DNA from 4 places in the Cytobacillus sp. SAFR-174 genome. Region 1 is predicted to be linked to each of the others. Evidence: riboswitches for the same ligand, from Rfam matches in the RefSeq annotation. Region 1 holds a riboswitch; each other region holds the start of a gene.
What was found. A riboswitch is a leader RNA that binds a small molecule or an ion and turns the genes downstream of it on or off. The one in region 1 is predicted to bind cyclic di-GMP.

Region 1 (7,828 bases):
TTACTATCAGTGAAAAAACATTCGTCTGGAGATTAAAGCCTACTTCATTCTTTTTTTGTCTATTGGTTGCATCGTGAAGAATAATCTCTTTTAATTCCACCTAAATCCCCCCTCAACCTAACTTGATTGAAAGAACTCAATATCTAACAGCAATCCCAATTATAAAGGACATTGGTGAAATTCCTGCTTTTTAAATCTTCTTCTTTTATAAAGAAGTTGGCAACACCGCTGTCCCCGAACATTAAGTCAATATCATCGTCCGTATCCGCTTGGAATAGTAAAATGGTATATTCTCCTGTTGGGTCATTTTTTTCTCTCGGATCCTGCTGGGTGAAGTAAGGATAACCGCCTATTTTATGGCCCTCTGCACCTAACTCCTCAAAGTAGAGCTCATGTAAATCCTCATAGTCCGGATGATCGATGGATTCGAATAAGTCAATATTGACCATGTCCTCAAAACGGAAGTCATCAGCAGGTACAGGAGCGATCTTAAGCTGGAAACTCATCTTAGCTTCCTGGACTATCGGATCATATTCATTACTTAAATCAGGTATATATGAAAAGTCAGTCACCAGGTCTGCTTCATCTTTTACGATATTTGGATGATAAATAACCCGGAAGTTTCTTTGAGCAGTCGGGTTATCAAAATCAAGCCCATACATATCATCAACCGGTGAGAGATAGAATTGAAGAATCCCGCCTTCAGGCATCAGCTCAATGCGGGGAACTTCTTCGAAATTTATCTGTGCAAATAGATTCATATAATTCCCCTGCTCATCCTTTGGGTAATCGCTCAACTTTGGAAGGTAGGGATGTCCTCCGAACTTGCTTTCAAAAAGGGTGGTCTCCCCTCTTTCTGCTTGGATGCTGACAAACGGTTTTGCTGTTTTTTCTAATTCGGTCCGATATTTTTCAAATTCCTTCGGCAGCTTTAAAGATAAGTTAGTCATATTGTTTATCCTCCTGATTCTATTCCATCCAATTAATTAGTCACTTCTGTTAAAATTTCATCCATATATTCCTTTAATTCTATTCTTATTTCTTCCGGCGATTCATCCAGGAGCTCTCCGGCCACTTTGGAACCAGGGAATTTACTTAAGACTGGCATGCCTAAAAGTATGCGTTCGCATTCCCAAATTTTAATAATCTTTAAGTCTATGAGGTCACCGTTCTTGTCAGTAAATCCTACTGAAATGGAGGAACTGTATCCAGGCTGAAAGACATCACTGCCCTCTTGGTCAAAGGCAGATTCGAGTTTGAGGCCTTTCTTTGTAAAAGCAGTTTTATGCTCTTTTTGGAGTCTTTCAGCCTGTTCTTTGAGTTTCTGTTCAATGTCTTCAATCTTCGTTTTTAACTGCGGGGTAAAGTCTTTATCTTGAATTCTCATACCATCAGCTACTCTCATTATTCTTTAGAAACGCGGGTCAACTCATCGATACTGCTCTTTAAAAATCAGCTTAAACTTGGGCCTTAACGTTATTTCTATAATGTTTTCATATAAATCTGATTCACCATGAAACAATCGAATGATCGCATATTCCTTTTCATCCGCGGCAATTTCTATTTTCCTTACAGAGAGCAGCTTCATATAGGAAAGAACTTCATTAGAGTTTTTTTCTTTTACATCTATTATAAATTCATCGTAAAAAGGAGATAGCCTGACCTCCATCACTTCATTTTCATTTTCTAAAATAAAGGATGAAGTGTCATAATAAAAATTCTCCGTCTCATCTTTTCTCCCCGGCAATGATTCAAACACCGATATTAGGTCAGCTTCTTCTGGGATCTCCATGATTAAACCCTCCTATTACAAATAGCTATTACCATTCCCTCCATTCCTCTGTGATGTCCCCGTCAAACTCCAAACCCGCTATTCCTGCAGCTTCCATAATGTAGTCACAGAGCTCTTCTCTTTCAAGTGTCTCGATAAAGTAATCATACTTTTCATTTAGCTTGTTCAGCTTTAGAGTCACTTGTTTTACGTATTTTTTGATGTCTTTTTCCGACAATCCGCTATCTTGTGTCAGATTTTTCAAAAACGAATCAAGAGCCTTATTGGCAGCTCTGATATTTTCTTTCGTGAACAGATCATCACCATCTGCCAGTCTCTTTTCCCACTCTATTGTAGGCTGAATCAAATCCCCAATTTTCTTATCCTTTTCCGGATCCCTATTCTTAATTTTCTGCTTGGTGTAATGCACTTCCTCAATATTTTCACACACAGAGAGATCGCCATCTTGTACATGCGTATCAGGAAAAATAAAAGCCTTCAGCTTAGGCAGATTTTCAGCAAAGCGAATCGAAGGTATATCTCCACAATTAATCAGCTTTAATTGTTCCAAATGCATCAATTCACCAATAGACGAAAAATCTTCAACCCCCTTGCAGCTCTCAAACTCCACATCAATCAGCGGAGCCTTCACTTTGCGAAGCGCACTAACATCTTTTAAACTCCTAAGATAATTCAACTGAAGCATTTGCAGGCTCATTATCTCTTGGATTCCTTCAAGTGTGACAATATTTGATTGTGTTAAAATAAGCTCTTTTAAGCTTTTTAACCCACTAAATTCAGTGAGATTCCTGGCTTTCGGCTTATAGCTCCACAGCTGGGCTCTGGTTAGCTTACTCAATTCATTCAGTCCCGCCGTTTTACGCGGCAGTTGCCCGTATACTTCTTGCAGATTCTTAAGCTCTCCTATTTTAAAAACATTTTTAGTGGTTGTTTCATTTATCGATAGGATTCTTAGGTTCTTTAAGCTATAGATGCCGCTCAGGTCTTTTATAAAAGAATTCAAAACATCCAAATGTTCAATACCCGGGCATTCATTCAAAAAACAAACATCGGGAAAATCAAAATCTGACACACCCACATGTTTAATGTTATGTTTATTGATATATTCCACACTCTCATTTATAGCGGCCGGATCTTCAAAGATTACCTTCTCTCCGGTTTCATCACTGCGGATATAGACATTCCCTTCAAAATAAAATGGCATATGGATACCTCTTTTTCATTTAACTTGCTGCATACTATAGAATTTCTCCGCCGCCATCCATTTTTCCTATCAACAAAAAAAGAGCTGCTATAAAAGCCGCCCCATCCTAACGTTTTATACGTTGTCCTATAAAATACTCTTAAATCCCCTCGCCTGCTCATCCAGCTTTCTTGCTGCTTCCCCGATATCTTTAAATGCGGATACCGCCTGTTCATTAAGAACCTGATTTTCAGAGATGCCGGACTGTGATTGCAGGGTGGCGTCACTGATTTTGTTGATTTCACTTGATATTCCTTCAATATGGGCGTTGACTTCCTGAATGGAGTCCTGCACCCGGTTTGCGAGCTTCCGCACTTCTCCGGCAACGACGTTGAAGCCTCTGCCATGCTCGCCTGCACGCGCGGCTTCTATGGCTGCATTTAAGGCGAGCAGGTTGGTTTGCGCCGCTATTTCCCGGATCGTTTTTACGATGCTGCCGATGGATTGTGCCTGTGATTTGAGAGAATGGAGGATTTCCAGGTTTCCTTTGGATTCATGAACAAGCTTGCCTATTGCCTGAGCAGCCTCTTCACTTCTCTCAATTCCAGCTTTTGCTTTTTCACTAAGGGCTTCTGACATTTCCTGAAGCTGGTATGCCACCTGTGCTGTATTCGTTTCCCGCTCCGTTATATCAGTAGCAATCTTCACGACACCGGCGACCTTGCCATCACTCCCGAAAACGGGTGTGTATGTTGCTTCGAGCCAAATGAGGTCTCCTTGTTTGGTCACACGCTGGATTTTTTCCTGAAAGCTTTTGCCATTGCGCAGATTTCTCCAAAGCTCCTGATATCCCCTACTGGCCGCAAACTCAGGGGTACAAAATTGCTTATGCAGCATATTTGGCATCTCTTCTGCCCGATATTTCACGGTTTTGGCAAAATTCTCATTTGCCCAGAGCACTTTCCCGTTCCCATCAAATTCAATCATCGCCAGAGAATTTTCAATTGCAGCCAAAACAGCTTCTTTTTCAAGAACCTGTGTGCTTTTAACATGATTAGGCTGATACGTTGTAAGCATGCTCTTCCTCTTTTCAAAAAAGTTTGTCAGAACATATCCTTACAAGCAAGTGATTCCTTGTAAGTGCTGGCCGGTTGCGCTACTAGCTCGAATTCATTCAAGCGCCCAAATTTCCCTTGAATTCTCATTGCTTCCAACTTGTTCTACTATATGTCTATAGTACTAGTATCGGTTTGGCATCACAATTTTGAATGCTCTGCTCTTCTTTATGCTGAAAATTCAAATAATTAATCATTAAGGCCCATGATTCCCATAATTAGTAAAAGTAGAATAGAACTGTAAGAGATGATGAGGAAGGGATGGATTTATCTGAAAAGTAAACTGATTGCGTTATCTTTGGCCTCTGCTTTAAGTTTTTTACTTTTTCCGGAAAGTAGTTTTGCGGAGAAAACAGCTGTGGAAAACCAGGCGATCATACCTGGTGCGCACACGGTAACAGAACAATACTTTGACGGCTCCGGCAACAACTGGCTCACTACTAAGAATCCCCTGCAATATCAGCAGGCAACCCTTTACGGCAATATTGGCCTGGCTCCTTATCTATGGGGAAATGCAGCGGAAGGAACCGGATGGCACCAAATGTACAAGCCTGCTTCTGTAACAGGAACTCAGGTAAATGGTATTTTTGAAGATGCCCAGTTTGTCATCAGGGTTCCGGACCACTGGAATGGCCGGCTGGTAGTTTCGGGAATACCCGCGACAAGAAATGAAACGTCGACCGATCTGCTTTTCAGCGATTATGTACTGGAAAAAGGATATGCTTTTGCAGCGATCGATAAAGGCACCCAGGGCGAGGCTGATCCAGCTGATCCATTGGCAAAAGTAAAGAATGCGCTAGCCGGTGAGGATGATAGTGTCGCGGAATGGCATCAGCGGTTCCGCCAGGTTACGAAAGCCGCACAGCAGTACTTAGCCAGCTCACATACGGATGGGCTGATCGATCCGGCAGACTCTTCTGATCCTGCGAGTGATTTAGTATCCGCACAGCATAAGATTCCTACATATGCAATGGGAATTTCCAATGGCGGCTACGTCGTGCGCTATGCTCTTGAAAATGACGATCCGGAGAAAACCGGCGAACCCCGTCTTTTTGATGGAGGAGTCGACTGGGAAGGCGTATTATGGACGGAGAAAAAAGAAAATTTAATCAGTTCCCTGACCACTGTTGTGAATCATGCGGAGGAAGCTTTGTATGGAAGCGGCAAAGAACAGCAAAAAGCGGTTAAAGAGCTATACAAAGCAGGCTTGCCAAAAGGGTCTGAAAAACTGTGGGCTTACCATGATCAGGTATACTGGTTTGTCTCGCTGAATATCTATCGGGACCATTTCGATCCGGAAGCACCCGGCCGGACGGAATGGAGCAATTACCTGAACTTCGTTAATGGCGTGAGAGACCGATCTTATGATCCTATTTTTGAAGATTATAAGTATGTGACCCGGCCGAAGGAAGTGAAGGAAAATATTAAGGCGGTGGCCAATACCGGAGATATTGATGTGCCGCTGATCTCCTTCACGGGGTCACTGGACTCGCTGATATTCCCGGAAATCCATGCCAAGGGATATGAGAAGCTGGTTAAGAAAGCCGGAAAGCAGGATTTGCACCGTATGTACACGATCGAGAACGGCAACCATGTTGACAGCCTGGTCTGGAACCCGGGCACCGATCCGGATCAGGAACTACAGCCACTGCTGCCTTATGCTCATCAATCATTTGACCTGCTAGTTGACTGGGTGGAAAACGGTGAAGCGGCCCCTGCGAGCAAAACGGTTGATGCACCGGCGAACCCTGTTAAGGTCGTTGATTTGAAAACAGGGCATGAACGGGATCCTCGTTAGGGTGGTTATTCGAAGCGGGGATGAGTTCTGAAATTGAGATAAATTTTTTCGCACAGAAAAAGTCTTATCCGCACAGAAATTGAGGCTATCCGCACATAACGTTATATATGAATGCATCTAGTTGCAGTTTTAGATAAAATATCATCTAAATATGCTGCCCCAGTCATTTTAGATTGGGGCTTTTAAGAGTTTTTTGGTTAATAAGCAGTTTTTTCTTGCTTCGGGTTAGTGCCGGAGGCCAAATTAGACCGCTCTCGGCGAAGGCTGCCCCCGGGTTCGGACTGTAACTGGCGCTTTCCTGCATTTTGTGTCCGAAGTTACACCGGCTTCTGACTCTAACTGACTCTCTCCTGCTTTTTGTGTCCGAAGTTACACCGGCTTCTGACTCTAACTGACCCTTTCCCGCTTTTTGTGTCCGAAGTTACACCAGCTTCTGACTCTAACTGACTCTCTCCTGCTTTCTGTGTCCGAAGTTACCCCAACTTCTGACTCTAACTGACCCTCTCCTGCTTTCTGTGTCCGAAGTTACACCGGCTTCTGACTCTAACTGACTCTCTCCTGCTTTTTGTGTCCGAAGTTACCCAAGATTAATCCCGGCTCGTCCCTTCATATACACCATCATATCAGCGATGAACCTTCCGGCTTCCCGCCATCAGCCACACCACCACCGGGAGCAGTCCAAAGGAAACCACGGTAATCCCCGTCCAGCCTCCGGTCTGCCATACCAGACCGGCAAGCGTCCCACCGGTTGCGACTCCAAGGTAATAGCTTACGAGATAGATGCTCGAGGCACCGGCTTTGTGATGGGCAGCGCGCTCATTTACAATAGCCGCCATTAGTGAATGCGCCACAAAAAACCCCAGGCAGGTCAGGCATAGACCTATTACAATTACCGACAAGGAGTGCATATTGGTAAGCAAGGTCCCTCCTATTAAAATGACGGTTCCAACCGAAACCAGTGTGGTTTGTCTGAAATAAGAGGATAGTCTTCCGCCCAGAATGGAGCCAGCTATACCAAAGCTGTACGCCAGGTAGGTAAAAGAAATATTTTTTACAGAGAGATTAAAAGGTTCCTGTTCGAGATAAAAAGGCAGGTATGTCCATACTCCTGTAAACGAGAACTGGAGGAGGATCCCCATTGCAAACGCAGGGAAAAGCTTCGTATTTTTCAGATGTGAGCCCATGCCTGACAAGTCTTTTTGTACAGATCTTTTACTGGGACTAAAATAATGAGATTTTGGCAGAGTTATAAAATAAATGATGAATAGCAAAATGGAACATCCAAATAGAAAGTAAACAGAAGTCTGCCAGCTGGCCATATCTGCAATGTATCCAACGAAGATGCGGCCGGCCATTCCGCCAATGGCATTGACTGCAATATACATGGTGATGCCGAGGCTGATGCTCCTGGGATCCAGCTCCTCTCCTAAATAGGCGATGGCTGCTGCAGGCAGTCCCGCTATACAAAAGCCCTGCAGGAAGCGCAGTACCAGAAAGGTTTCAAAATTAGGCGCAATCGGCAATAGCACCAGCGGAATCATGGTGCAGACAAGTGTGAAATTCATAATGGAAACCCGCCCGATTCGATCAGACAGAAATCCGAAGAATAACAATCCGAAAATCATGGAAACTACAGCAGCAGACAGTGATAAACCGGCTGCCGCAGATGTGATGTCAAATGAATCTGCCAGCAGCGGCATAATCGGCTGCACAAAGTATAAATTAGCGAATACTAAAATGGAGGCACTCGTCATCGCAATCATAATTTTTTTGAAGCCTGCATCCTGCAGCGAATATTTAGTTGATTCCTCTTGTCGAGCTTGTACGGCAGTCATTTTTTCACCCTGTTCCATTAAAGCGTTAAATTCATCATACCATTTCCTTTCACAGGAATCGAAAATTTTTCCCGCTCGATCCCCATTAAGAACTTCTCTCAACTT
Region 2 (7,828 bases), on a different contig from region 1:
AAGTGTTGGTGGTGGATACTATGTTAATCGAGATACTAAGCTTAAGTAGTAAACACCGAACAAAACAAAGTTAAGAGCAGCTCAGTGTATTAATAATCCATATGGCTCTCAAAGCTACTCTTCAAACATAGGTGAAAGTTGGAATGTTACTTATGATGACTGGTGGTATGGGAAAACACTATATGAAATTAAACTTGTGGAAACAATAACAGATTCACATAAAACAGCAGAGATAGTTAAAGCTACATCAGGGGTTAGGGTGAGGAACTTCGAACCTGGACCGGGGGCAGACACAAAAACAGAAGAATGGGTAGTTTTACTTCTTGACGAAAATGATAATGACCCATTAATTATCTGGCAAATAAGAAATGAACAAACGATCTGGTTTAAAACAAAATAGAAATAAACTGAAAATGCCCTTCTCACTCGAGAGGGGCATTTTTATCGAAAATTACTTGAATATCCTTTACATTGACAAGTTCAATTTGCTTTGTGTCAAGGTCTCTAATCTCTCAATAACCAGATTTATATACATAAATCACTTAATAAACTTTATCTTTATATATTACTTTGTAGTTCCCCATAACTCCCCAGCTGCGTTTAAATGGTTTTACGGTTCTATTTTACTATTTAAAGAAAGTAATCCTTACTTCTGAAAACGGGAAGATTCTTAGACCTTCTCCAGATTTTCTCTAATTATTAGATATGCCCTAAGATAAAAATAATTATAGGATTATTTATTGCTTAACCTATGTATAGTGAAGTGGGGTTATTTGTAAAAAGTATGCTTATAGTTATATTTTTTATCGTAAATGAGCGAAATATAAATTAAAGACTGTCAGAATTACAATAGGTCTTTATTCTTATCAATTACACTATTTTTCCATATGTTGTTTAATTTTAGTAGAAAGTAACTAGCCATGAAAAATAAGTGCAGAAAAGGATATTTCTAAAATCTGAAGGGCGTTTAATAAGTATTTAATTGAATAGAGATGAGGAGAATTTAATATGAAGAAATTATTGTATACTCTTTTAGCTGCCTTATTTATTGCCGGTTGTTCCAATGAGGAAACTAAAGACGTTAAAAATGTGGAAAAGAGCACTGAAAACATAGCACAAGTGCCAATTAAACAGGCTAGTTTTGAGAGTTTTTCTGATAAAAAGACTTATGAAATAATTGGCGAGATGGAAAAATTCGCTTTATTTAAGAAGCCTTTTGAAGTAGAAAAGGAAGATACATATACTTGGTTAGTTTGGATAGAAAACCAGGAAAAAGCTGAGGAATTGATTGGAAAAGAAGTAGAGATTTTTGGAACAAATGAAAGAACTAAGGAAAAAGAGTTATTGACTTCTAGTAATATAGAGAAATTGACTTCCGATGATCCACAATTTCCTGGTAGTGAGTTAGCTGTGAAATTCTATGCTAAATTGAAATTGCTTAGAAAAGGGAAATGGAAAATAGAGTCATATGTTGATAACGAATTATTAGGTTCAACAGTTATTTATGTAGAAGGAAAAGATGAACTATAAAAAATGTTTACATACTAATTGGCCATTAGTTTGTTATAAAAAATTTTTGGAGGTGCAAAAATGAAAAAGAAAGTTATTAGCTGTATTACCGTATTAAGTTTATCATTCGGTATCGTAGGAGCTGCAGGAGCTGCATCAATTCCAACTGCAAAACAACCTACAACAAATTTTGAACCATCAATATCTATTCTAAATGTGCAAAGAGCCCACATGGAATACAGATATTACTCAAAACAGGAATATCAAATGAGTGGGTCAACTCCTTCAAGTCATTTTATTACTACATCCGATGGTTATTATGGTACCATTTATAGAAAATCTATTACTGAATATGGAGCAAATAAGGATTGGTGGAAAGTACAGTATTCAGGTACTTTAACAAAGTTTGAATAAGCGAAAAGCGCACAAAAGATGGGCGGCATGATGTAATCATCGCCCAAACCCCTTAATATTTTAGAGGGCTTATTATTTCTCAACTAAAATTAGAGGTTTCTCATGAGTTGTGCAAACTTGTGGGAAGCCTCTTTTTAGTCTAATAGGACAGTATAGTTGAAGAAGGAGCTTAATATTACATCTCGAATATCTAATGTAATTGAAAAATAAAAAGAAAGACAGGAGCTGGTTACAATGATAAAAGGTATTGGCGGGATATTTTGGAGAACCAAGAATCTTGATGTTGTGAAAAAATGGTACAGTGAAGTGCTGAAGATTGAAATAGATAATTGGAATGGGACTGTGATTACCCCCCAATTAGGAAATGAGACGATCTTTTCTTTCTTTGCAGAAAAGGACAGTTATTTTCCAACAGAACAAGAAGTAATGTTGAATTTCCAGGTCCATAATCTAGACGAGATGATTACACATCTAGAACAAATTGGTGTACCTCTGGTTAAGGAAAAAGAGGTTAGTGAGTTTGGAAAGTTTATTTGGATTGAAGATCCTGAAGGTAGACTGGTCGAGCTTTGGGAGAAATAGCGTATTTGATAATAAAGAGACATAGAGACAGGCGCCTTGTCTCAACCCCTAAACTGCTTATAACGCCAAAAAAGGAATTCCTATCTGGAAATTCCTTTTTTAAATAGTATACTTATTTCGAAAGGTATCGCCGCTGCTTATTCTTTATCCTGACCCCCGCCAAAAGCTTCCGGAATCATCGTAAAGCCTTCAATCACGGTATCTTCTTCCACCTCGATCATCAGGTAACGCTTGCCGTCAAAATTAATTTGTCTTACATATCTAAGATCCTGCGGGCAGATGGATATGTTGGCTGCTTTTGTGCTGATTTTGATTGATTTTGAATTGTATTTGGGCAGGACGCTGCTTGCTTTTATTTCATATTTGTCATCATCGATGATTTTTTGATAAGCGGATTGGACCTTTTCTGAATCAATGTCTTCGATGCCGCTTACCTTTAAAACATGTTCTACGTCTTTGGAATCCAGCTTCGGCGGTTCATCCTCTTCGTTTTCCACGATCATCCGGTTTATCTCTTCATATACGCTGGAAAGTGTTGATGGGCTAAGCTGATCTCCTGTGACGTCTTTAATAATTTCTTCAAAAACGATTTTATCATCCTGCGCCGTCATTGTTTCTTCCCCGTTTAACACGTCCTCAATGAACTGGTGGTCGGGCTCATGGACCTTGCCTGCAGAATACAGGACGTGATTGACATCAGCCGCGTGATCAGTGAAGCAAGGGAATAGGAACCCTGAAATGGGAGACTTGAGGTTGATAATCGGATCAACGGTAAAATGATATTTAAATTCCCTTTCAACATAATCAAAAAGCAGTTCTTTCTTCGGTTCCTGCGTGTTATTGATGCTGCAGAGAATAAAGGGATGAGAATAAACGGCATCCCGTTCACTTTCCTCGGCCTCTGGATTGCGGCGCTTCATAGGCTTTAGATACTCTCCGCGAATGAACGTAACAACAATATCTTTTTCATATTGCCGGACTCCCAGCATTTTGCCGACAATCTGAAGCATTTGTTCCGTCCAGCCCTCAGCATCATTGGTCAGCAGCCCTTGATGAAGGATGAGCTGACTGCTGTTTTCCGCATCCCTCTGAAACTTTAATTCAAAGAGCTTTTCATCCAATTGGCCGCCAAGCATCTTTTTGAAGTTGTCCATAAAGAGCTCCTGCTGATCCTGATCCAGCATTTCAAAAGGCTGGCTCTCATAATGATATATCTCGCTTGATTCCTTCATAATATAGACGTTAAAAATATCTGAGATCTTTAGTAAGTCATTATTTAACTTAAATTGTTTCCGAATCTGTGCAATGTCTTTTTTGTTCACGGTTAAAATCCACTCCTAAACTGCCCAATATGCATATTTACTAGAATAACAAAATACATCAGTTCTATAAATTATTAATCTCAGTTATTTTCGCTTTTTTGAAAAGGGACTTGTTAATTTAGAAATTAAGAACATAGAGTTGGTTTTTACCGGCCGGGGTTTGTGCTAACGATGTTCTGTGGAATGCTGCTATTTTGCTAACATAAAGATTGTTAATTGAGGCTTCTCATAAGTTGACTAAACCTATGGGAGACATTTTTATTTCTTTAATATCAAATTGTATAAAATTGGATTTGTAAATAAAAAATACAAGTATCGACAAAAAATGGCAAGTTTACTATAATGGTATAGTAAAATGTAATCGTGAAATTAGTCCTATTTAATAAAATAGAAAAAGGCAAACTTATCGAAAGGTAAGGACGCAAAGCTACGAGTCTAAAATCCTCTTGGGGTAATGACAGTCGGGTTGCCAAGGATAATAAAGACAGTTTATTTGGCTATCCCTTTTAATTTGGGGATAGTCTTTTTTTGGACACTGTCTAAATAGGCAAAAAAATATGAAGAATACAGGCAGAGGAGATCAGAGATGATAGTTGTAGATAAGAAAAAATACAAAATGGCCATTAATGAGGTTGCAAAGGAAGTTCATGTACAGGTTCATGGGTTAATGAGAGAGGAGGATGCGGAAGGTTATATGATAGATTTACAGGATACGATTAATAAGGTATCAAGGCAAAGTTATACATTTGTTGTAGATGGGACCCACCAATCACCTGTCCCATCAAAGGTGGTTCCACAGCTTGAACAGACAATGCAATTTTATTCTTCACTGGGATTTAAGGATATTCTTGTAGTAAAACCATCATCTAAAATTGCGCAGGTGCAAATCAGGAATGCACTTGAGAGAATTGAGTTCTCGGGTACATTCATTGATAAAGTGCCTCATGGCATCTGATGTTGGTGACAATGATGAAGGAATCATTATTTTACATTTGAAAGGGAGTAAAGAAGTGCAAACAACACTAGAGTTATATACATACGAAATCATAAAGAAGGATCAGCCAGAATTAATTGTGAAAGCAGCAGATTGTCTGGCTCGAACATTCATAGGGGTAGAGGTTGCAGGGAAATGGATTCAGGAGCCAATGGTAGGTCAATTGAATATAGGCTATGAGGATTTCTATCAGTTTACCAAGGATTATTTAGACTCTACGATTGAACAGGGATATTGCGCAGTTGCACTGGATGCTCATCATAATGTTGTTGGTGTACTTGCGGGAGATACAAATGCACCTGAGATAATCGGAGAAGATATATTTGAAGGTTCTTTTTATGATATGAATGTAATTCTGCGTGTTTTGGAAGATGTGGATAAACGTTTCATGGAAGATTATAAAATACAGAATGGACATGACATTATAGATGGGGAACTATTACACCTTTTTATGTTAGGCGTAATTGCTGAACATAATCGTCAAGAAATTATTCAGCAACTAGGAAATAGATTAATCGCAAAAGCATCATCCCAAGGATTAAAGGCTGTTCTAGGTGAAGCAACCAACCCGAAATCAATACGTGTAATGGAAAAATATCATAATATGAAAAAATATAAAGATACAGAAGGAAATTTTATCGTCTATAAATATCAAGAGAACCTTAAGTTGCGTGGCATTCCTGAAAATGTAGCGGATGGTACATATATCCTTATAAAAGAGCTTTAAATGTAAACACACTAAACTGAAGTTTAATTTAATTAAATAGATGTAAGGGGATTTTCAAAAATGGAAGCGATTATGCTAGGCATCATTATTATCTTAATGGGAGTATCGGTTTTTTTGGCCTACCGGTATTTTTCGTTAAAGCGCCATCTTCATATTCATAAAGAAATATTAAATGGAATGGAAGAATTATCAGCGGGCAACATTGCAAACAAAGTTGATGAACGAAGCTCTAAACATGCTGTATTTAATGGGCTTATCGACTATTTCGGCCTTGTAAGGGAAAAGTTTTATTCATATTCAAAAGATGTTCAGGAAAAAGGTGAAAACCTTACGGAAGTCGGTGAATATGCTTCTGAGAAAGCAGATATTGTTAGAGCGGCAATTGATGAGGTAGGCAGAGGGTTGACGAAACAATTGGCAGCAACAGAAGAAAGTGCTGCATCTATGGAAGAAATGACACAGGCTATCGAAAATCTATCCGGCAGATCACTTCAGATATCAGATCAATCGAATACTACCTTAGAACTGACGCAGGAAGGAAACGAGAAGCTAAAGGATTCCTTAGATAAGATGAATCAGTTTAATCAAACTGTAAATATAACATTTGATGCCATAAATAAACTCGGAGAAAAATCTCATGAAATCGGCACAATTGTAAAAGTGATAACAGGAATTTCAGAACAAATTAATTTATTAGCATTGAATGCGGCCATAGAAGCGGCCCGTGCGGGGGAGCATGGCAAGGGGTTTGCGGTCGTTGCTGATGAGGTTCGGAAATTGGCCGAACAATCACGGCAGTCTTCCTCTGAAGTATCAACCATTGTAAGGAATATACAGGAAGAAACTGAAATAGTTGTAAATTCCATGCAGCAGGGAACAGAGGAATTGAAAGATACAAATACCACCCTTGTAGAAGTTGGGACCATGTTCAAAAAAATTCTGGCTACTACAACAATTATTGCTGAAAATAATGAAAACTCTTCTGCGAGTACACAGGAATTATCCTCTGCTTCACAGCAGATCATGGCAACAATTGTTGAGATTGCCTCAATCTCACGGGAATCTGTTGAAATGTTTGAGGAGCTAATCGATATAAGTGATGATGAACTGTCTGCAATGCAAAAACTTGTACAGGTAGCAAAGAACCTTGTTGAGCTTACAAATGATGTGAATAAATTAATATTTGCATGGAATCATGGTGATGAAACAGAGGCGGCTCAGGGTCAAATTGCTGATAAAAAGGTCCGTGCAGCAGTATAAAGAGTTTTACCCTTGCTGGCTGTGATTCATATATAGGTTCTTATTTCAGTTAAGCGCAGCCTGTGGGAAGCTTCCATTTGATGCACGAATTAGTCCTTATGAAAGAATAAATAAATAGCACATTATTCCTTCTATTTAACAGGGAATATCTATGGCAGCCGGGTTGCCGGAAAGGCTGAATATTACTTAATGCGGCAATGATTTGTCCACCTGTGTGGACTTTTTTTATAGGATCTTTAGATAAATCTGCTTCTTGAAAAAGCATCCAGGAGGTACAGGATGAAGGAAATTCAAAAGTTATTTCCCAGTATGGACGGGAATGAACTTCAAAGAGAGAAATTATTGTCTTACTTTAAGACAATCTTAACGAAAATAGATGAGTTAAAGGATCCCAACAAACTAACACTTGGAAAAATGCCCGAGTACACAGAGGATTACTATAATCGTATCATCGAAAAGGCCGATGTTCCGAAAAAGGGTGTGCCGATGGAGGAAGTGATTCAGGAGCTTCTTAAATTGGCGGAAGGACACCGCTACGTCAATCGAAATTATGTAGCAAACGCAGCGCCCCTTCCGAATATAGCAAGTATGCTCGGGAACTTAGTAATGGTCCTGGTCAATGGGAACAATCTCTGGGATGTGGAAGGCCCAGCAGCGGCTGCAGCAGAAATCGAGATAACCAGTATGCTATCCAAATTAATCGGATACGATGAGAGCATTAGTGCAGGGTATACAACCTGGGGAGGACAAGGCGCTGTTTTTAATTCTTTGCGACTTGCCATTGCACGGTATGCACCGTCTTCAAAAGAAAATGGTGTGCCGCAAAATCTCTATTGCTTCTGTTCAGAGCTATCACACTATAGTCTGTATAAGTCTGTAGAAGCTGCAGGGATTGGCGTGAAGAATATGATTCGGGTAAAAGTGAATGCTGATCATTCTATGAATCTCGATGATTTAAAAGAGAAAATGGAGCTTGTTATTGTCAAAGGCGGTGTTCCTCTTTATGTACTTGCCACAATG
Region 3 (7,828 bases), 130 kb from region 1:
CGGACGGCACAATTTATAGTGTAAAGTCTTCAGGTGCAGAAAATGGAGAAATAACAGCAATTTCTGAAAGCGGAAAGAAACTTTGGAGCTATACAGCTCCGGATTCAATGCACTTAATGGCATACCGTCCAGTAACAGGACTTGATGGAACCTTGTATGTTAGCTCTTCTGAAGGGATACATGCTTTTTCAAAAGAAGGGAAATTAAAGTGGACATATGCTAATGAAGTGAGCGAACCTACACAGCCGGTTGTTGGTCCGGATGGAATCATATATTTTGGTGATAGCAATCAAATGGGACTGTATGAGGGAGGATTCGTGTATGCAGTAAAGCCGGATGGTTCATTGAAGTGGAAATTCGCTGTCAGCGGACCAATGGAAGTTCCTGTAGCAGCTGGAGCAGATGGTTCTGTCCTGGTCTCTGATGGTCTAAATTTATTCTTCCTCAATGGAAGCGGGGTCCTTAAATGGAGTAAATCAATAGAAGAAGAATATTCTCTTTATGATATTGTCCATTTTGGAGCGAATGGAATGATTTACGCATTGCTTTATGAGGATGGAGAGAATCACATTTTAGCAATGGGTACTGATGGGGGCTTGAAGTGGCGCCACACTTTTGCGGATGATTTCTCCAATGGAAGCTTTGAGTTGGGTCCGGATGGGAATATTTACTATACTGGTTTCTCTCTGACTTCCTTGAATCCAAATGGACAAGTATTATGGAGCAGGAATCTTTCAGAGGATGACATTTGGGACCGCGGTGATTCCTATAATAAGAAATTATATTTTACAAAGTCAACGTTGGTATACGCGATAAAGAACTATTTGCAGCCAAGTTTCCTTGAAGTTGTTAACATGAAAACAGGGAAATCAGAAGCACGTATTCAGTTTGATCAATCTATTTCTTCTCTCTCTATCTCTTCAAAGAACCAGCCGGTAATAGCCACTGAAGATGGAAAGATTTACTTGGCCGGTAATACGCAGCAGCCAGCACCGGCAAAACCTGATGCCTGTGCAAATTTTAAAGGCGGAAAAGTCTGGTGGAATGGTGCAGAGCTGAAGAAGGGCCAGATTGGAAGACTGACCATCATGCAGGACACTGCATTGTATAAACTTGAAGGAGATAAAAAAGTTCCTGCCCGGACACTGAAAAAGGGTGAAGAGTATCGAATATATGCCTTTAAACCAGGAAAATTGAGTGTGGGCGGCGGGTATTATGTTGACCGGGATGTGAAAATCAAATACGAAACACCTTCGAAGACTAAGCTTGCCCAAGCAAATTGTTCTATTAAATAAATAGTCTGAAAAGTACTTAGTTTAATACTAGCTCCGCGGATCTCCTGCGGGGCTTTTCTTAATGCATCAGCTGTCTTTTTTAAAAGCAAAAAATAGGGACGGGGCACCTGTCCCCGTGGACCATATAAATTATTTGTAAATTTATCCGATAATAATAATGGGTACAGCCAAAGAAATTTGGTGTCACAAAGCTATAGGGGCTAAGGAGTGATTCTATGCCAGCCAGCTGCCAGGCCCTAAAATTTTATAGGAGGAATAGGGAATGAAAAAATTTACACCTGCAGTAGCTGCCGTTCTTGCATTGGGAATGTTGTTCTCAGGTCCGGCTTTTGCAGCACCAAAAGATAATCCTAAGTCGGAAAAGGTACAGAAAGTGAAGGAGAATCAACAGTCTAACAAAGGTCAGACTCAGCAGCTAAAATCTATTGACAAGCAATTAGATAAGATTGAAGAAAAAATAACCCATTATCAAGAAAAGCTGCAGAATCTTTATAAACCTATTGAGGATTTGGAAGGAGAAACTGCCGATCCAACAGTAGAAGAAGAGACTCCTGAAAGCAGTGAACAAGGAGCGGAAGAGCCATCAAGCGAACAGGAGGACACAAATGCTCTAAGTGAGTCTGGCACAGAAGAAACTAATGAGGATTCCAGTGGAAATGAAAGTAATGTTGATGCTGCCACAGATAATGAGGATGTATCTGAAGAGGAACTTATTAGTGAAGATGGTAGTGACAGTATAGACAATGATGATACAACTGAAGTCGATGAAGCAGACAGTTCAATTGACGAAGAAGCTGGGGAAGTAGAAGAAGAATTAAATGAATATCCAGGTTATGCTGGCAAATTCAATGCACTTCAAAACCGCTTAGATGCAGTAAATAATCGTCTGGATTCACTCGCTGCAAAAGGAACAGCTGCCGAAGAATGGCAATCTCGTTATGGCAGAATTAAATTGCTTAGTACTCAGATTAACGAAGTTTTAACGACGCTTAAAGAGTTACAGAATGATGTACAAGAAAAAGTGGATAATGATGAATCTGCAGAAGAGTTGGAACCAGCAAAATCAGAGGTTCCAGCATCAAAAGAATGGAACATAAAATTTTCTCGAAAACTTAATGAAAAAACACTTTCAAACTTAGACATAATTGTTCTTGATACAGCGGAAAACCTTATTGAGACATCAATCAGTTATTCTGAAGAAACAAAATCAATAACAATCAAACCAGCCCAGCCGTATAAAGCAGGCGAAACTTATACGCTATACATCGGCAAGGATATCTCAGGGGAAAATGGCTTAAAGCTAAAGAACTCTGTAAAAATGACTTTTTCAATTGAATGGTTTGGAGCCTCACTCAGTATCGAAAAGTTCAACTTTTCATAGTTGAGAGCTAAATGAAGTTTTAATGCAGCGCTAGTGCTATGAACTATATTCAAAGAGAAAGAAGGGAACTTCTTGAAGTTGTTAAAATTATTTATATCTCTCATTCTGCTGCTGGTTATTAGTGCAAATCCTTCAGAAATAAGTGCGGCCGGTACAGAGGACGATTTTTGCTCCCAATTTAAAGGACAATCAAAAATTTGGTGGGATGGGATTGAGTTAAAGCCAGGACAAATCGGACGATTGAGTATTAAGCAGAATACACCTCTTTTTAAATTAGAAGGAGAGAAAAAGACTATTTCCCGTACGTTGAAAGCAGGAGAGTTTTACCGTATCTATGCATTTAAGCCGGGTATGTTAAGTGTGGGTGGAGGATATTATGTTGATCGTGATGTAAAAATCACCTATCAAACTCCAAGTAAAACAAAACTAGCAGCGGTAAAATGTATCAACAACCCATTAAAAGCTGTTTCTTATAAGGAACTTGAGAAATCAGTAATCTATGAAGGAGACCTTGGCAAAATTGAGAAATACCTAAGCAATTATGATGATAAAGATGATCTTTCTAAATTATTGGCTCAGGTATCATATTTAAGTACGGATAGAAATAGATTTGGATATAACGAAATTGCAGTCTTATTACTAAATAGCGGTGCAGATCCAAACTTCGAAGATTTTCAAGGTTTTACGCCATTGTCTCATGCCGTTCTCCAGCAAAACGCTGGTTTAGCCAAGATATTAATTGAAGCAGGTGCAAGCACAGACTTTATTAATCCTATTTCAGGTGAACAATTAATAGATGAAGTGTATGAAACTGGAAACTCTGACCTTATAAGACTATTCGAAGAAAACTGGGTAATTTCCGTCTCTTAAACATGGAGACGGTTCTGCTGCTTCCTTAGAAAGAAAGCTCTGTGGAGAGAAACCTCTACAGGGCTTTTCTTTTTGCGGGAAACCGAATCCGTTCGATTGTCTTGTAATTTGGTCTTAATACCTAGTCCGAAGGTATCGTTTGTTATTGTGAATCAAATTTATCACTGCAAATATAATCCAAACAATCCTAACTTTTTCAATCTCCTTCTCCTTTCCGATTTTTATCATGAAAGATTTTACTATAAATATTTTATAGGTTAGGAGTTTATTATGAATTTATTGCCAAAATTATACCAAGAGCATCATAGGCCAATAGCGGACTGTGCTATACTCGAAAGTTGAATATTCAGATAAATAATAATAATAAAGACCTAGTATAAAAGCACCGATTTCTATTGTTTTGTTAAATTATTACTGCTAATCTAGTTCTGAAAGGAACTGTTGGCAGATTCGTGACTTTAGTTACTGAACTACTTGCTAAAGAGATACAAAGGGGGATGAGTTTGTGAAACGGTTTTTATATGTCCTGGGGTTTTTGCTGCTGCTTACAGGATTCTCAGCTCAGGCCTATGCGGCCACTGATAAAAGCCCAGCTGAAATAAAGAAGGCTGGGAGGTTTCAATTTACTGTAAACGATGAAGCAGGCCGGGAGTATCAGGCGGTGATCTATCCGCTGCGTGAAAAGGTGGTGAAAAATAAGAACAGAAAGATCTGTAAAGGCCGTTACCAGATGGCCCTGCTAAATGAGCACGGAACAGCAAAGCTCCACGAGGTCTCGCTTTCGTTAACAGCGATTCCGAAAGAGGGAAAGCTTTCAGGTGCCGGGACAGCTGCGATGCTTCCTGAGTCGGCTGAAACGCCATCGATTTTTGGATCAGGACTTCATTTTGAGGGATCTGACTATTTAACAGATTTATTTTATGTGAAAAATGGCAAGCTGCAGCGGATCAGTATTTTTGATGGAGAGAATGAACAACTTCCTGTGATCATTAATTCTGATACCGACGTATTGGGATCTGCTTTTTCATTTAAATTTGATGATGACAGGTCAGATAGTTATTTTACAGCGAAAGCTGTTTTTGACCGTTTAAACAGCCGGATGAATTATGTTGAAGTCAAGGAACATTTCTCAGATGGTACAGTAAAGGATCATCCGGTGTATGGAGCAGATAAGGAAATACAGTTCGCGGATGAAAATCTTGAGGCTGCTGTCAGGGAAGCGATTGACAAACATAGCGGTCCCATAATGGTGAGTGATGTTAAAGATCTGAAGGAACTTTATGCCGGCTATTCAGGGATAAGTGATCTCGCTGGACTGGAGTATTTTAAAAGTCTGGAAAGTGTTGATTTGAGCGCCAATGTATTAACAGATGAAAAATTGGCACCGTTAGCGGACCTGAAAAATTTGAAGAAAGTCGAACTCTATCTAAATAATATCGAGAAATTCGATATCATGATTGATTTGCATTCGATAGAGTATGTCGGTCTTGCGGGAAATCCGATTGAAACTCTTACATATGAAGATGACTCGAGAACCCTCAAAGGCCTTGACTTGGGCGGAACAAAGGTTACAGATCTGGGAATGCTGAGATCTTTCCCGAATCTTGAGGAGCTGTATTTGGGCGGGAACGCTATTGCCGATCTTACACCGCTAAGCAATTTGAAATCATTGAGGACGCTGGATTTGCAAAAAGTCAGCATAGAATCATTTGAGCCTTTGAGATCACTTGAAAACTTGGAGTCCTTAAATATCCGTGATTCCTTTTATGGCACAGATGACCGGATCGACGGGTCGCCTCTTTCTAATCTGACAAACTTAAAAGAGCTTACAGCCAGCAGAGTTCATTTTGAAGATTATGAGTTTTTAAGATCAATGAGGAAGTTGGAAGCGCTGGACCTAAGTATCGGTAAATTTGATGACACCCACTTGTTATCATCGCTATCGCAACTGGAAGAATTGAATCTGTCTATGAATGGAATCAGGAACGTTGAAGGATTGCGCAGTTTGAGGAATTTAATATACCTGGATTTGAGCAGCAATTACATTTCAGATTTTTCCCCGGTGGAAAACCTGCCGCAACTTGAGACGTTAGTAACGGATTTTAATTAGGAAGGAGCAGCAGACATGCGAAAACGGAAATCCATTATGTTTTTCGCTGCCTTGTTTTTATTTCTTGGAATCCTGCCAGCACAAATGAGTGCAGCATCTAATTGCAGCGGAGTTAAACCTGGGCAAAAAGTTTGGTGGGACGGCGTTGAATTAAAGGCAGGCCAGATTGGACGTTTGTTTGTCCAAAAAGATACTGCTTTATATAAGCTTGATGGTGAAAAGAAAACGATTATTCGCACTCTGAAGGTCAACTCAGCTTACCGGATTTATGCGTTTAAGCCAGGAAAGCTGAGCGTTGGAGGAGGCTTATTTGTTGACCGGGATACAAAGGTTACTTATGAAACGCCTTCTAAAGCAAAGCTTGCGCTCGTCGCCTGTGCGAATCCGCCTATGAAAAAGCCTGCGGAGCCTGCATCCGCAGATCTTGTTTCATTAAGCCAGGAAGGGGCAGCGGTTTATTTTTATAATGCCAGGACAAAAGTGAAAGAAAAACTTGCCATAGGATCAATGTATACGGAAACGGGCATTCAAGCAGGAGACTGGATGTATTTGATCATGACAAAGAATGACAGAGCTGGACTTTACAGGGTTAACATCAAAACAAAAGCAGAAGAAATTCTGTTTAATGAAACGGCCGTGAACTTCGCAGCCGGTGATGGAAAGCTGTATGTGTTAAGTGAAGATTACGATATAAATGATGATCATATTTGGGTGAGTGATCGATATTACAGCATCACTGAAATGACATTTGAAGGCAAAGACACTAAATTGCTGAACAAGTTTCCCGTTTATGGGGGAGCTCTTTATCCGGAAAGCTTCACCTATTATGACCAGTATTTTTACATCGTGACCAGCTCATTAAATGACAACATATCCAGAGACATTTCCATCAGCAAATATTCCAAAGACGACTCTTATGAGGGGGTTGTCTATGAGGTGCAGGACCAAAACTCGGAAAGTTTTATTACTTATACAAAAGGTTCAGTGATTGTGATGGAGTCTGTTACAGGAGAAGGGAAGATAAAAAGGGAGTTTAAGCCTGGCAAATAGGTAAGGGCTCTGCCGGATTTGGTTTCTGGCAGAGCTTTTTAGAGGGAAGGATTGGCTTATGAATTGGCAACCGTTCAAGTTGAAAAACATATATTAGCCTGCGGAGAAGAAAGAATCCCGCCTATTGAATGGTAAAATTCTTCTCCAGTTTCAATATTCTCCCATAAGTTTCACCTTTAACAAGAGGCCCTTTTACATTGCCGTAGTTCTCGCCAAGAATGGCCTTTACTTCAGGAGGCTGGATATTGGCTACGCCAGAAATCACTTCCAGAAGGTAATTGCCATATGCAAGCGGGGTGCCGCGATTAGAGAATTGTTCGGTTGTAAAGGATCCGTCTTCTTCGATCACAGTCTTGGTCTGAGCGTGATAGCTATCGTCTGTTAAGCTGAACGAAATAAGGAGTTCAGTACCCGCTGGGAGGTTAGATGTGCCGCTAAAGGTAGCTTTCCGGTCTGCTGAAAGTTCCATTTGTGCGTCCATCTTAGCATAGATGGGGCCTGAGGCAGCCTTCGCTTCTGCTGCTTTCTTGGCTTTTTCGGCTTCTTCCTTCTTGCGTTGTTCCTCCGCTTCAGCTTTTGCTTGAATTCCATTTAGGATCGCTTCTTGTTCGTTTTCTGAAAGGCTAAAGAAAGGCGCCGCTTCTTCAAGCTTACTTTTCAACTCTTCATTTTCCGTTTGCAGCGTCTTGATTTTTTCGGCATCTTCATTCAGCAGATCATTTTGCTGGTTAAGCTTTTCGGAAATTTCCTGATTTCCATCTTTTAAGGCATCTATTTCATTTTGAGAAGGACCCAGTGCCGCTCCAATTGAAAATGAAATCACACCAATCAAGATGGGAATCCAATAATTTTTGGAGGGAAACGCATTTCCGGTGTCTTTTTTAAAAGATAATGTCATTTTACATACCTCTGCTTCCATATTCTAACCATATAATTCTATCAATATAGAAGGATGAGAGGTATATGAAAATTATGGGAAGAAACATGGGGACGGTCCTGCTGTTTCCATAGGTAGAAGGAAAGCTCTGTGGAGAGAAATCTTTACAGGGCTTTTCTTTTTGCCGGATCCCGAATCTGTTCCATCTGCAAGAAACCTGTCCCTTTGCTTTCATCATTCCATCA
Region 4 (7,828 bases), on a different contig from region 1:
GGAAGGTGACGGTGAATTGAAAGTTAGCTGGAAAACAGCAGGAAAGATTATTAGCAATTTGATTACAGCAATATTGTTTATCAATTTAATCATTATGGCAGTGCTCGTTGTTTCATCTAAAGCCTCTGGCGGAGAACCTCAGGCATTTGGTTACCAGCTTAAAACCGTGTTATCAGGTTCAATGGAGCCAACCTTTATGACAGGATCTGTCATTGCAGTCAAGCCGGTTGATTCATCCCAAAGTAAAGACTTGAAAAAGGGAGACATCATTACTTTCCAGGCCGATGAGCAAAAGCTGATCACCCACCGCATTGTTGGTGTCACTACAAGCGGCGAACATGTCATGTATGAAACAAAAGGGGATAACAATAACGCTGCAGACATGGACCCAGTGCTTTCTGAAAATGTAAGAGCCGTATACTCTGGTTTCACGATTCCATATGTGGGATATTTCATAGATTTTGCACAATCAAAAGAAGGCGGAGCGATTCTGCTGATTGGTCCGGGAGTTCTTCTTCTGGCATACTCAGCATTTAGCATCATGCAGGGCTTAAGAGAACTTGATTCCAAGAATAAGAAAAATGATTCAAATGAAAAAACGGCTTAGCTTTGGTTGCACTCCTTGTTAATAACAAGGGTCAATATAAAAAATCATACATACCCGAATGGGGTAGAGGAGGAAAAGGGAAATGACTTTAAAAAAGAAATTAGGTATGGGTATTGCATCTGCAGCACTAGGGATTTCATTAGTTGGTGGGGGAACATTTGCTTATTTCAGTGACACTGCTGAAGCAAATGCTAAATTTGCTGCTGGAACGCTAGACCTAAGTGCAAATCCTACTACAATTATTGATGTGGGAGATATCAAACCTGGTGATACTATGTTGCGTTCTTTCCAACTTGTAAATGGAGGTTCGCTTGATATTGCCACTATTGATTTAATGACAGATTATACAGTAACTGATGCAAATAGTAATAATGCAGAAGATTTTGGTAAGCATATTCGAGTTAATTTCTTACTTAATGCTGACAAAATTGATACACCAATTTGGTCAACAACATTATATGATTTGAAAAATATGAGTCCTGATGTGATTGAGGGTAACTTCTGGAGTGGTTGGTTCGCTGAACACGGAGGAAATTTAGCAGCCGGTACAACGGATACACTTTATGTTCAATATGAGTTTGTAGATAATGGTCAAGAACAGAACGAATACCAGGGCGATTCTTTAGAACTAGAATGGACATTCGAAGGTAAGCAAGGCGAAGGAGAAGCAAAATAATCATCTCTTAAAACAAGGGGTGGGGAATTTCCCCGCCTCTTGTTCAATATAATTTGTGAGGTAATGCCATGAAATCAAAATGTTTATTGGCAAGACCACTTATATATTCAATTATAGCATTTTTACTGTTTGTTATCTTTTTAGGAGAAAAAACTGCATTAGCAGCTGATAAAGAACTAGATATCAACACAAACATAAACGGCTACTTTTTCGAAGTAGGTGACCTCAAACCAGGTGACTGGATGCCCCGAGATATAACCATCCTAAACCAGGGAAAACAGGATTTCAGATACACAGCGCAAATTGGAAAGAAAAAATCCGTAAAAGGGCTTTTCGAAGAACTTGATCTTTTGGTTAAGAAGGATTCAGATATTCTATTTGAAGGAAAGTTAAAAGACTTTGAAGGGTTTACTCCAAGGAAGCTGGCAAAGGGCAGCTCTGAGCAGTTATTCTTTCAAGTTTCAATGCCTTACACTCTTGGAAATGACTTTCAGGATTCTTCTGCTGAGGTAGAAATCATATTTCTTGCTGAGGCATTAACGGATCCAACTGACCCGCCAGATGATGGAGACCCGCCAGATGATGGAGACCCACCAGGAGATGGAGACCCGCCAGATGATGGAGATCCACCAGGAGATGGAGACCCGCCAGATGATGGAGACCCGCCAGGTGACGGAGACCCGCCAGATGATGGAGACCCGCCAGGTGACGGAGACCCGCCAGATGATGGAGACCCGCCAGATGATGGAGACCCGCCAGGTGACGGAGATCCACCAGATGATGGAGACCCGCCAGGAGATGGAGATCCTCCAAGTGAAGAAGAACCTTCTGATGAAACCACGGACGAAGGAGCGAAACCTGGTGATTCTAAAGACAATATTGTTATAAATCCTGAAATGACCGATAATCTTTTGCCAAACACAGCTACCAATACTTATAACTTACTATTGATCGGCGGATTGTTATTGGGAACAGGAAGTGTATTAATCCTTGTTTTTTATAGAAGGATAAGAAGTGAACGATAGAGAAGGCCAGGAGAGTAAAAACTTCGTGGCCTTAATTTTTATTTATAAATACTCACCTTAGCTAAAAAGTGGTGATCACATGAAAAAGCTGCTTTATTATCTTGCCATCTTAAATCTGCTGGACGGATTTCTTACTGCCCTAGGACTCCACTTTAATGTTATAGAAGAAAGCAATCCGCTAATGGGTAATCTTTATGACCTTCACCCTTTTTTATTTCTTTCTCTTAAAATAATTCTTTCTTGTTTACTTATCATATTATCAATAGTTATCTCCGCAGAATCTAAAGTCAAGCTATTAGCAGCCGGAGCTTCAATTATGTATTCAATCGTATGCCTGCTGCACGCTGTTTGGCTTTTCTCATTAATTGCTTAACAGCATTCATTAAAACCCAAATAGGAAATATATATCAATATAAAATAGTTCAGGCGGTGTCTCATGTATCAAAAAAACTGCACTAAATGCCATAACCCATCTTTCAGCAGCACTGAAACCGGAGAGTGGCTTTGCCCGGTTTGCGGAACTGATTTGACGAATGAAACTTTTCTGGATGCGATGACACGGGAACCGGCCCATATTATCTATAAGAAAAAGAAAATTTCGCACACCTATTCTCTGCAGGAAATTAATAAGAATTATAGGAAAAGAATCGGCCATTCTTACTATTCTAAACAGAGAACACTTAAATAAGTGAGGGATTTGAGAGACTTTTGTCGAAAAATAAATTAATTTAATATTAAAATAATTAATTATATTTACAAAAAAAGACACCATTAGCAATACGCCCATAGTAGAATACATCTATGGAAAATATTTCTTTGAGCCGATAGGCGCAGAAAAAGGCAAACTCATTGAAAGATGGGGACGCAAAGTCGCGGGTCTAAGGTATTGAAAAATACTACGATGGCTGGATTGCCTGGAATACGATACGTATCCTGGGGGGAAGAATGTTGACAGAGCAAAATATTAAGGTCGAAGAGATTGATTTAGAGTGGCTGCAGTTAATTATGGAAGCAAGAAACTTAGGCCTGCAAAAGGAAGAAGTTAGAGAGTTTTTACATAATAACAGAGCCAAAGAGGTTCTGATCGAAGCTTAAATATCCGATATTGCTAAGTATTTCTGTTAGAGGCATCTCTAAATGGAAATGCTTTTTATTTTTGCCAAAAAAATAAGCCTGTGTATTCAGGCTCATGGCTATTATGATTTTTGTCCGCTTTTCCACTTATTAAAATCCAAAAACTCCCTAAATTGCTCCTTGGAAACACCAGACTCCATGGCTTCTTTCACAATTTTCATCCATTCGGAATCCAGATCTTCCTTGTTGATCTGCTCATGGATCAAATGGTCCACGGGAACATTCAGGACACCTGCGATTTTTTCAAGGAATTGAATCGATGGATTGGTCTGCAAATTTCGTTCAAGTGAGCTTAAGTATGATTTTGCCACACCGGCCTGGTCTGCAAGCTCGGATAAGGACATTTTCTTTTCCTGGCGAAGTTTTTTTACACGATCACCGATCATCGTATACCACACACCTTATTTTGTATGTAATAGGATTATATCATAATGAGTTCCATATTAAGAACGTTTTGTTCAATATTATTATCATCATACCACAGTGTCAACCGATTTAAATAGCTAGTTATCACAGTTTTTAAAAAATATATCTTTTGTCGCTCTCAAAAAGTAATGCTCCTCGTCATAAGACGGGAGCATTTTGCTTCTCAATTATTTGAATAACCTGCTGTGCAGCTGCTTCCACATCATCTGCATTCACATGGTGGAATTCGCCTTCATAATCATGCTGTTTAAAAGCATAGCGCGGGTCGTAATAGTGTTCTAATAAAAGCTTAATAAATAGCTCGTAGTTCTCCGTTTGAACTGATTCATCCAGCTGCTCGCGGATTTCGGTATCCTTCAGCCGTTTTTTAATAAACACAAGGCTTTCATCCACTTTCGGCTTGAACCATCCTTCTTTTTGATATGGTTCCACATAGTCCCTCAGAATACGCTGGACACGGGATTCGATGCTTGCAAACATATCAATGTGGATTGCGTTTTTTTTAGTATCGAGCAGCTCGTCCGGCTGAACCACCTTGCCAATCCGCTTGCTTTCAGCTTCCATAATAATATAAGGGGAGCCTTTAACCTCAGAAAGGGCTTGATACAAAAGAGCATCAAATGTTTTCTGTGTGCTGCCTTCCCCCATGCCAAAGGAGCCGAAGATCGATCCGCGGTGTCCTGCCATTTCTTCCAGATCAAGAACAGGATATCCTTTTTGACTTAACACCTTCAGCACATCTGTTTTCCCGACGCCGGTCATCCCGTGGATCACAACTGCTTTTTCAGGAATCAGGCTTGCAGTGTTTTCAAGTATATATTGACGGTACGCTCGATACCCTCCAATTAAACGGGGGATTGAAACACCGGCATATGTGATAAATGTAGTAACGGCTTTGCTGCGCATGCCGCCGCGCCAGCAGTAAATGACAGGCTGGAAGCCATCATTTTTCAGGTCTCTGATTTTCTGCATCATGGACGGAATTTTAGGTGAAACGATTTCCATCGCTCTCCACTTAGCCGCATCAGAACCTTCTTTCTTATATAATGTTCCGATTTCCGCACGCTCTTCATTAGTGAAAAGAGGCACATTGACAGCACCGGGAATGCTGCACTCCTCGAATTCAATTGGAGACCTGACATCGACCGGAACTGCGTTGTCCATCTGGATATATTGTTCGACTGCTATTTCTCTCATTTTATTGCCTCCAAAATTAAAGTGAAACTCCGATCAGAGGGGGTGTTTTCCGCTGATTGGTTAGTTGAACTAATCGGGCCTTACGGGCAGTTTGGCACCATTAATTCACCTTTGAATTTTACTGCAGTTTCTAGTGGGGATCTTACTGCCCGTTAGACTGCGGTATTGCTATATATCGCCCTAAAAGGAACGTTAATTGATTTGACTCTCTCTATTATACAGGATTTTGAAATTATAGGTGTCTATCACAATCATACTCCTATTTTCAAAAGTTTGTTCTTATAATTTTTTCCAGACTTTGTAATATCAGCATATCCATTGGTTTTGCTTTTTAAAAAGAAGGTTAAATAAAAGGCAAAGGTGGTGGAAATATGTCCTTGAATACAGAGGTTGCCATTATAGGCGGAGGGATTGGCGGTTTGACACTTGGACTGAAGCTGGCCCAAGCCAATCTGGATGTCACAGTTCTGGAAAAGCTGGATGCCCCCTCTTCCGTTTATAAGGGAGAACTCCTGCAGCCAAAGAGCCTGAAAATCTTTAATCAGCTGGGTGCTTTGGATGAAATCCTTGATAATGGCTTTTCATTTTCCCGGATTGCGTTTGAGGAAGGGGAAAAAGAGTTTGCCATGGATTACAGCATCCTCCCTGGGAATTATGATTACTCGCTTATGATCGAGCATGAAAGGCTGAAAGGAATCCTTCTGAATCAGGCGCTTCAATATTCGAACTTTCATTATCTGTCAGGGTCCCTGGCAAAAGGGTATGACAAGGGCCAATTATTGGTTGAGCGGAAGGATGTAAAGGAGCAGCTGACAGTGAGGGCTGACTTTTTTATAGGCGCTGAAGGAAGGAATTCCATTACCAGAAAAGAAATGAACAGCAAAATTAAAAAGATTGAGTACAACCATCAATTTCTAACGGTAACCTTCCCCCGGCCTCAATCATTGGAGGAAGGGAAAATTATCTCTAAGGATGAGCGGTTCCTCGGATTATTTCCGCTGCCGGATGCGAAAGTGCGATCTGTTTATTTAATTCCTGAGGGCACGTATAAGGAGCATCTCAAAAAAGGAATTCACTATTTCCATAAAAATTATGTAGAGCTTTTTCCGGAATTGGAAGGGTATGTGACCAGGCTGAAAAATTGGAAGGATATTCAGTTAATGATTCCGACAGCCTTTTATGCAGATAAATATGTGGATGGAAGACTCGCGATATTGGGCGATGCGGCCCATACTGTCCACCCGATGGCAGGGGAAGGCATGAATATGGCGATTCAAGATGCCGATGTGCTTGGGGAATTGCTTGCAGAGATGTATGCGAGCGGAAGATTTTCGCCGGACAAGCTTAAATGGTATGAAAAAGTCCGCAAGCCACGCGCTGAAAACATGATTAGTCTCAGTCACTTATCCGCCATAGCCTATTCCTATTCGAACCGGGTTATTACAGGAATACGCCGCAAAGGCCTAAAGCAGATCGAAAGAGACAAAACTCTGCAATATAAGCAAATGCTGAATGTTTCAGGTCTTGGATATTGGCCGGAGAGTCTTTGGGACCGATTGATTCAGGCAGGAATGCTGCCGGCAAGAAAAACAGAATTATCAGCTGCTGATAAAAGCCATTATTTTTATACAGAAAAAGAAGACTATCCCTGGAAGAAGGTTGAACAGCCATGATAAATGAATATGTGAGATTGCTAAAAGCACGAAATTGGATGAAAAAGAACCAGCCCTTTTTATACAGCTGGCATGCATATGTTGGATTTGAGCTCGACCTTTTTTCACAGTTCCGCAGCTGGAGAACGGTAAAAGAAGTGGCCTCAAGCAGAAATCTTCAGGAGGAGCTGCTTTTAAGATGGGTGGAGGTGGGGCTGGCGATCCGCCATTTGAAAAAGAAGGGGAAGGATAAAATCAAGACAGCTTCTAAATTCAGCCTTCCATCCACGCCGAAAAACCCCCGTTCCACAGGAATCATCCTGAAGGAAATGATGGAATTGCATATCCCGACTTTACTCTCTTATCCTGAACTGCTCCGTTCCAATACGAAAAATACTTTTGATCATGAAGAGCATGGACCAACCGTCGCAAGAACTTCATCACTGCTTGAACAGCTTGCACTGCCGCGGCTTATGAAAACCATTAAGAAGAACAAAATGGAAAGAATTATTGACATTGGCTGCGGGGAAGGCGGCTATTTAAGCAGAATCAGCCAGAAGTTCCCGCATGCAAAACTGGCGGGAATTGAAATTAATGAAGACGTCGCAGAATCTGCCCGAACCAATTGCAAAGACATTCCCAACATTAATATTGTGACTGCAGATGTTCATGAATACTCACCTGATCATCAGGCTGATTTAATTATGGTCAACAACCTGCTGCACTATATCCAGCCGGAGGATCGCAAGCAGCTGCTGTCCCGATTGAAAAGCTGGCTTAGCCTTAAAGGATCCATTACGATTATCACACCCATTCTTCATTCAAAAAAAGGCGAGGAGTTTTCAAGTGTGTTTAACAGCTTCTTTTCAGCCTTTGAAAATCTTTATCCAACCCCGACTGAGGAGGATATCCACCAGCTTGCGAAAGAGCTGAAGCTGAAAGTGAAAACCTTCAAACCTGTTGTAACGGAAGGCGGGTGGTATTTTATCCAGCTGTCCAACCGATAATTCAAAGCAAGCTTGTTTAATGGTAGAATGGTGTTAACTTGACTGAAATGGTGATTGAAATGAGAAATAATAAATATTTAGTGATTTATGAGGAGCTTGCCCAG

Region 2: another riboswitch for cyclic di-GMP. It lies ahead of ACTHRG_RS20270 (hypothetical protein); the one in region 1 lies ahead of ACTHRG_RS04600 (methyl-accepting chemotaxis protein).
Region 3: another riboswitch for cyclic di-GMP. It lies ahead of ACTHRG_RS05080 (Ig-like domain-containing protein); the one in region 1 lies ahead of ACTHRG_RS04600 (methyl-accepting chemotaxis protein).
Region 4: another riboswitch for cyclic di-GMP. It lies ahead of ACTHRG_RS16100 (anti-repressor SinI family protein); the one in region 1 lies ahead of ACTHRG_RS04600 (methyl-accepting chemotaxis protein).

Annotation. Positions count from the first base shown of each region.
Region 1 covers NZ_JBQCMZ010000003.1:127,598-135,425, reverse strand. Annotated here, with positions in the region: gene ACTHRG_RS04625 (hypothetical protein) at 1-100, opposite strand, end outside; gene ACTHRG_RS04620 (YwqG family protein) at 144-950, opposite strand; gene ACTHRG_RS04615 (hypothetical protein) at 983-1,387, opposite strand; gene ACTHRG_RS04610 (hypothetical protein) at 1,430-1,792, opposite strand; gene ACTHRG_RS04605 (hypothetical protein) at 1,821-2,147, opposite strand; gene ACTHRG_RS04600 (methyl-accepting chemotaxis protein) at 3,123-4,052, opposite strand; cyclic di-GMP riboswitch class II at 4,112-4,196, opposite strand; gene ACTHRG_RS04595 (alpha/beta hydrolase) at 4,362-5,888, shown strand; gene ACTHRG_RS04590 (MFS transporter) at 6,512-7,723, opposite strand.
Region 2 covers NZ_JBQCMZ010000025.1:10,365-18,192, forward strand. Annotated here, with positions in the region: gene ACTHRG_RS20245 (hypothetical protein) at 197-400, shown strand; gene ACTHRG_RS20250 (hypothetical protein) at 1,009-1,530, shown strand; gene ACTHRG_RS20255 (hypothetical protein) at 1,591-1,923, shown strand; gene ACTHRG_RS20260 (VOC family protein) at 2,158-2,505, shown strand; gene ACTHRG_RS20265 (DUF4317 domain-containing protein) at 2,643-3,827, opposite strand; cyclic di-GMP riboswitch class I at 4,214-4,301, shown strand; gene ACTHRG_RS20270 (hypothetical protein) at 4,414-4,782, shown strand; gene ACTHRG_RS20275 (hypothetical protein) at 4,772-5,548, shown strand; gene ACTHRG_RS20280 (methyl-accepting chemotaxis protein) at 5,609-6,808, shown strand; gene ACTHRG_RS20285 (pyridoxal phosphate-dependent decarboxylase family protein) at 7,088-7,828, shown strand, end outside.
Region 3 covers NZ_JBQCMZ010000003.1:257,238-265,065, forward strand. Annotated here, with positions in the region: gene ACTHRG_RS05075 (outer membrane protein assembly factor BamB family protein) at 1-1,295, shown strand, start outside; cyclic di-GMP riboswitch class I at 1,446-1,529, shown strand; gene ACTHRG_RS05080 (Ig-like domain-containing protein) at 1,558-2,676, shown strand; gene ACTHRG_RS05085 (ankyrin repeat domain-containing protein) at 2,749-3,546, shown strand; gene ACTHRG_RS05090 (leucine-rich repeat domain-containing protein) at 4,052-5,656, shown strand; gene ACTHRG_RS05095 (hypothetical protein) at 5,672-6,706, shown strand; gene ACTHRG_RS05100 (hypothetical protein) at 6,828-7,604, opposite strand.
Region 4 covers NZ_JBQCMZ010000016.1:5,210-13,037, forward strand. Annotated here, with positions in the region: gene sipW (signal peptidase I SipW) at 17-607, shown strand; gene ACTHRG_RS16080 (CalY family protein) at 690-1,283, shown strand; gene ACTHRG_RS16085 (LPXTG cell wall anchor domain-containing protein) at 1,352-2,308, shown strand; gene ACTHRG_RS16090 (DUF5658 family protein) at 2,388-2,681, shown strand; gene ACTHRG_RS16095 (hypothetical protein) at 2,745-2,996, shown strand; cyclic di-GMP riboswitch class I at 3,138-3,226, shown strand; gene ACTHRG_RS16100 (anti-repressor SinI family protein) at 3,254-3,403, shown strand; gene ACTHRG_RS16105 (helix-turn-helix domain-containing protein) at 3,505-3,828, opposite strand; gene mnmH (tRNA 2-selenouridine(34) synthase MnmH) at 4,007-5,065, opposite strand; gene ACTHRG_RS16115 (FAD-dependent oxidoreductase) at 5,437-6,738, shown strand; gene ACTHRG_RS16120 (class I SAM-dependent methyltransferase) at 6,735-7,724, shown strand; gene treR (trehalose operon repressor) at 7,784-7,828, shown strand, end outside.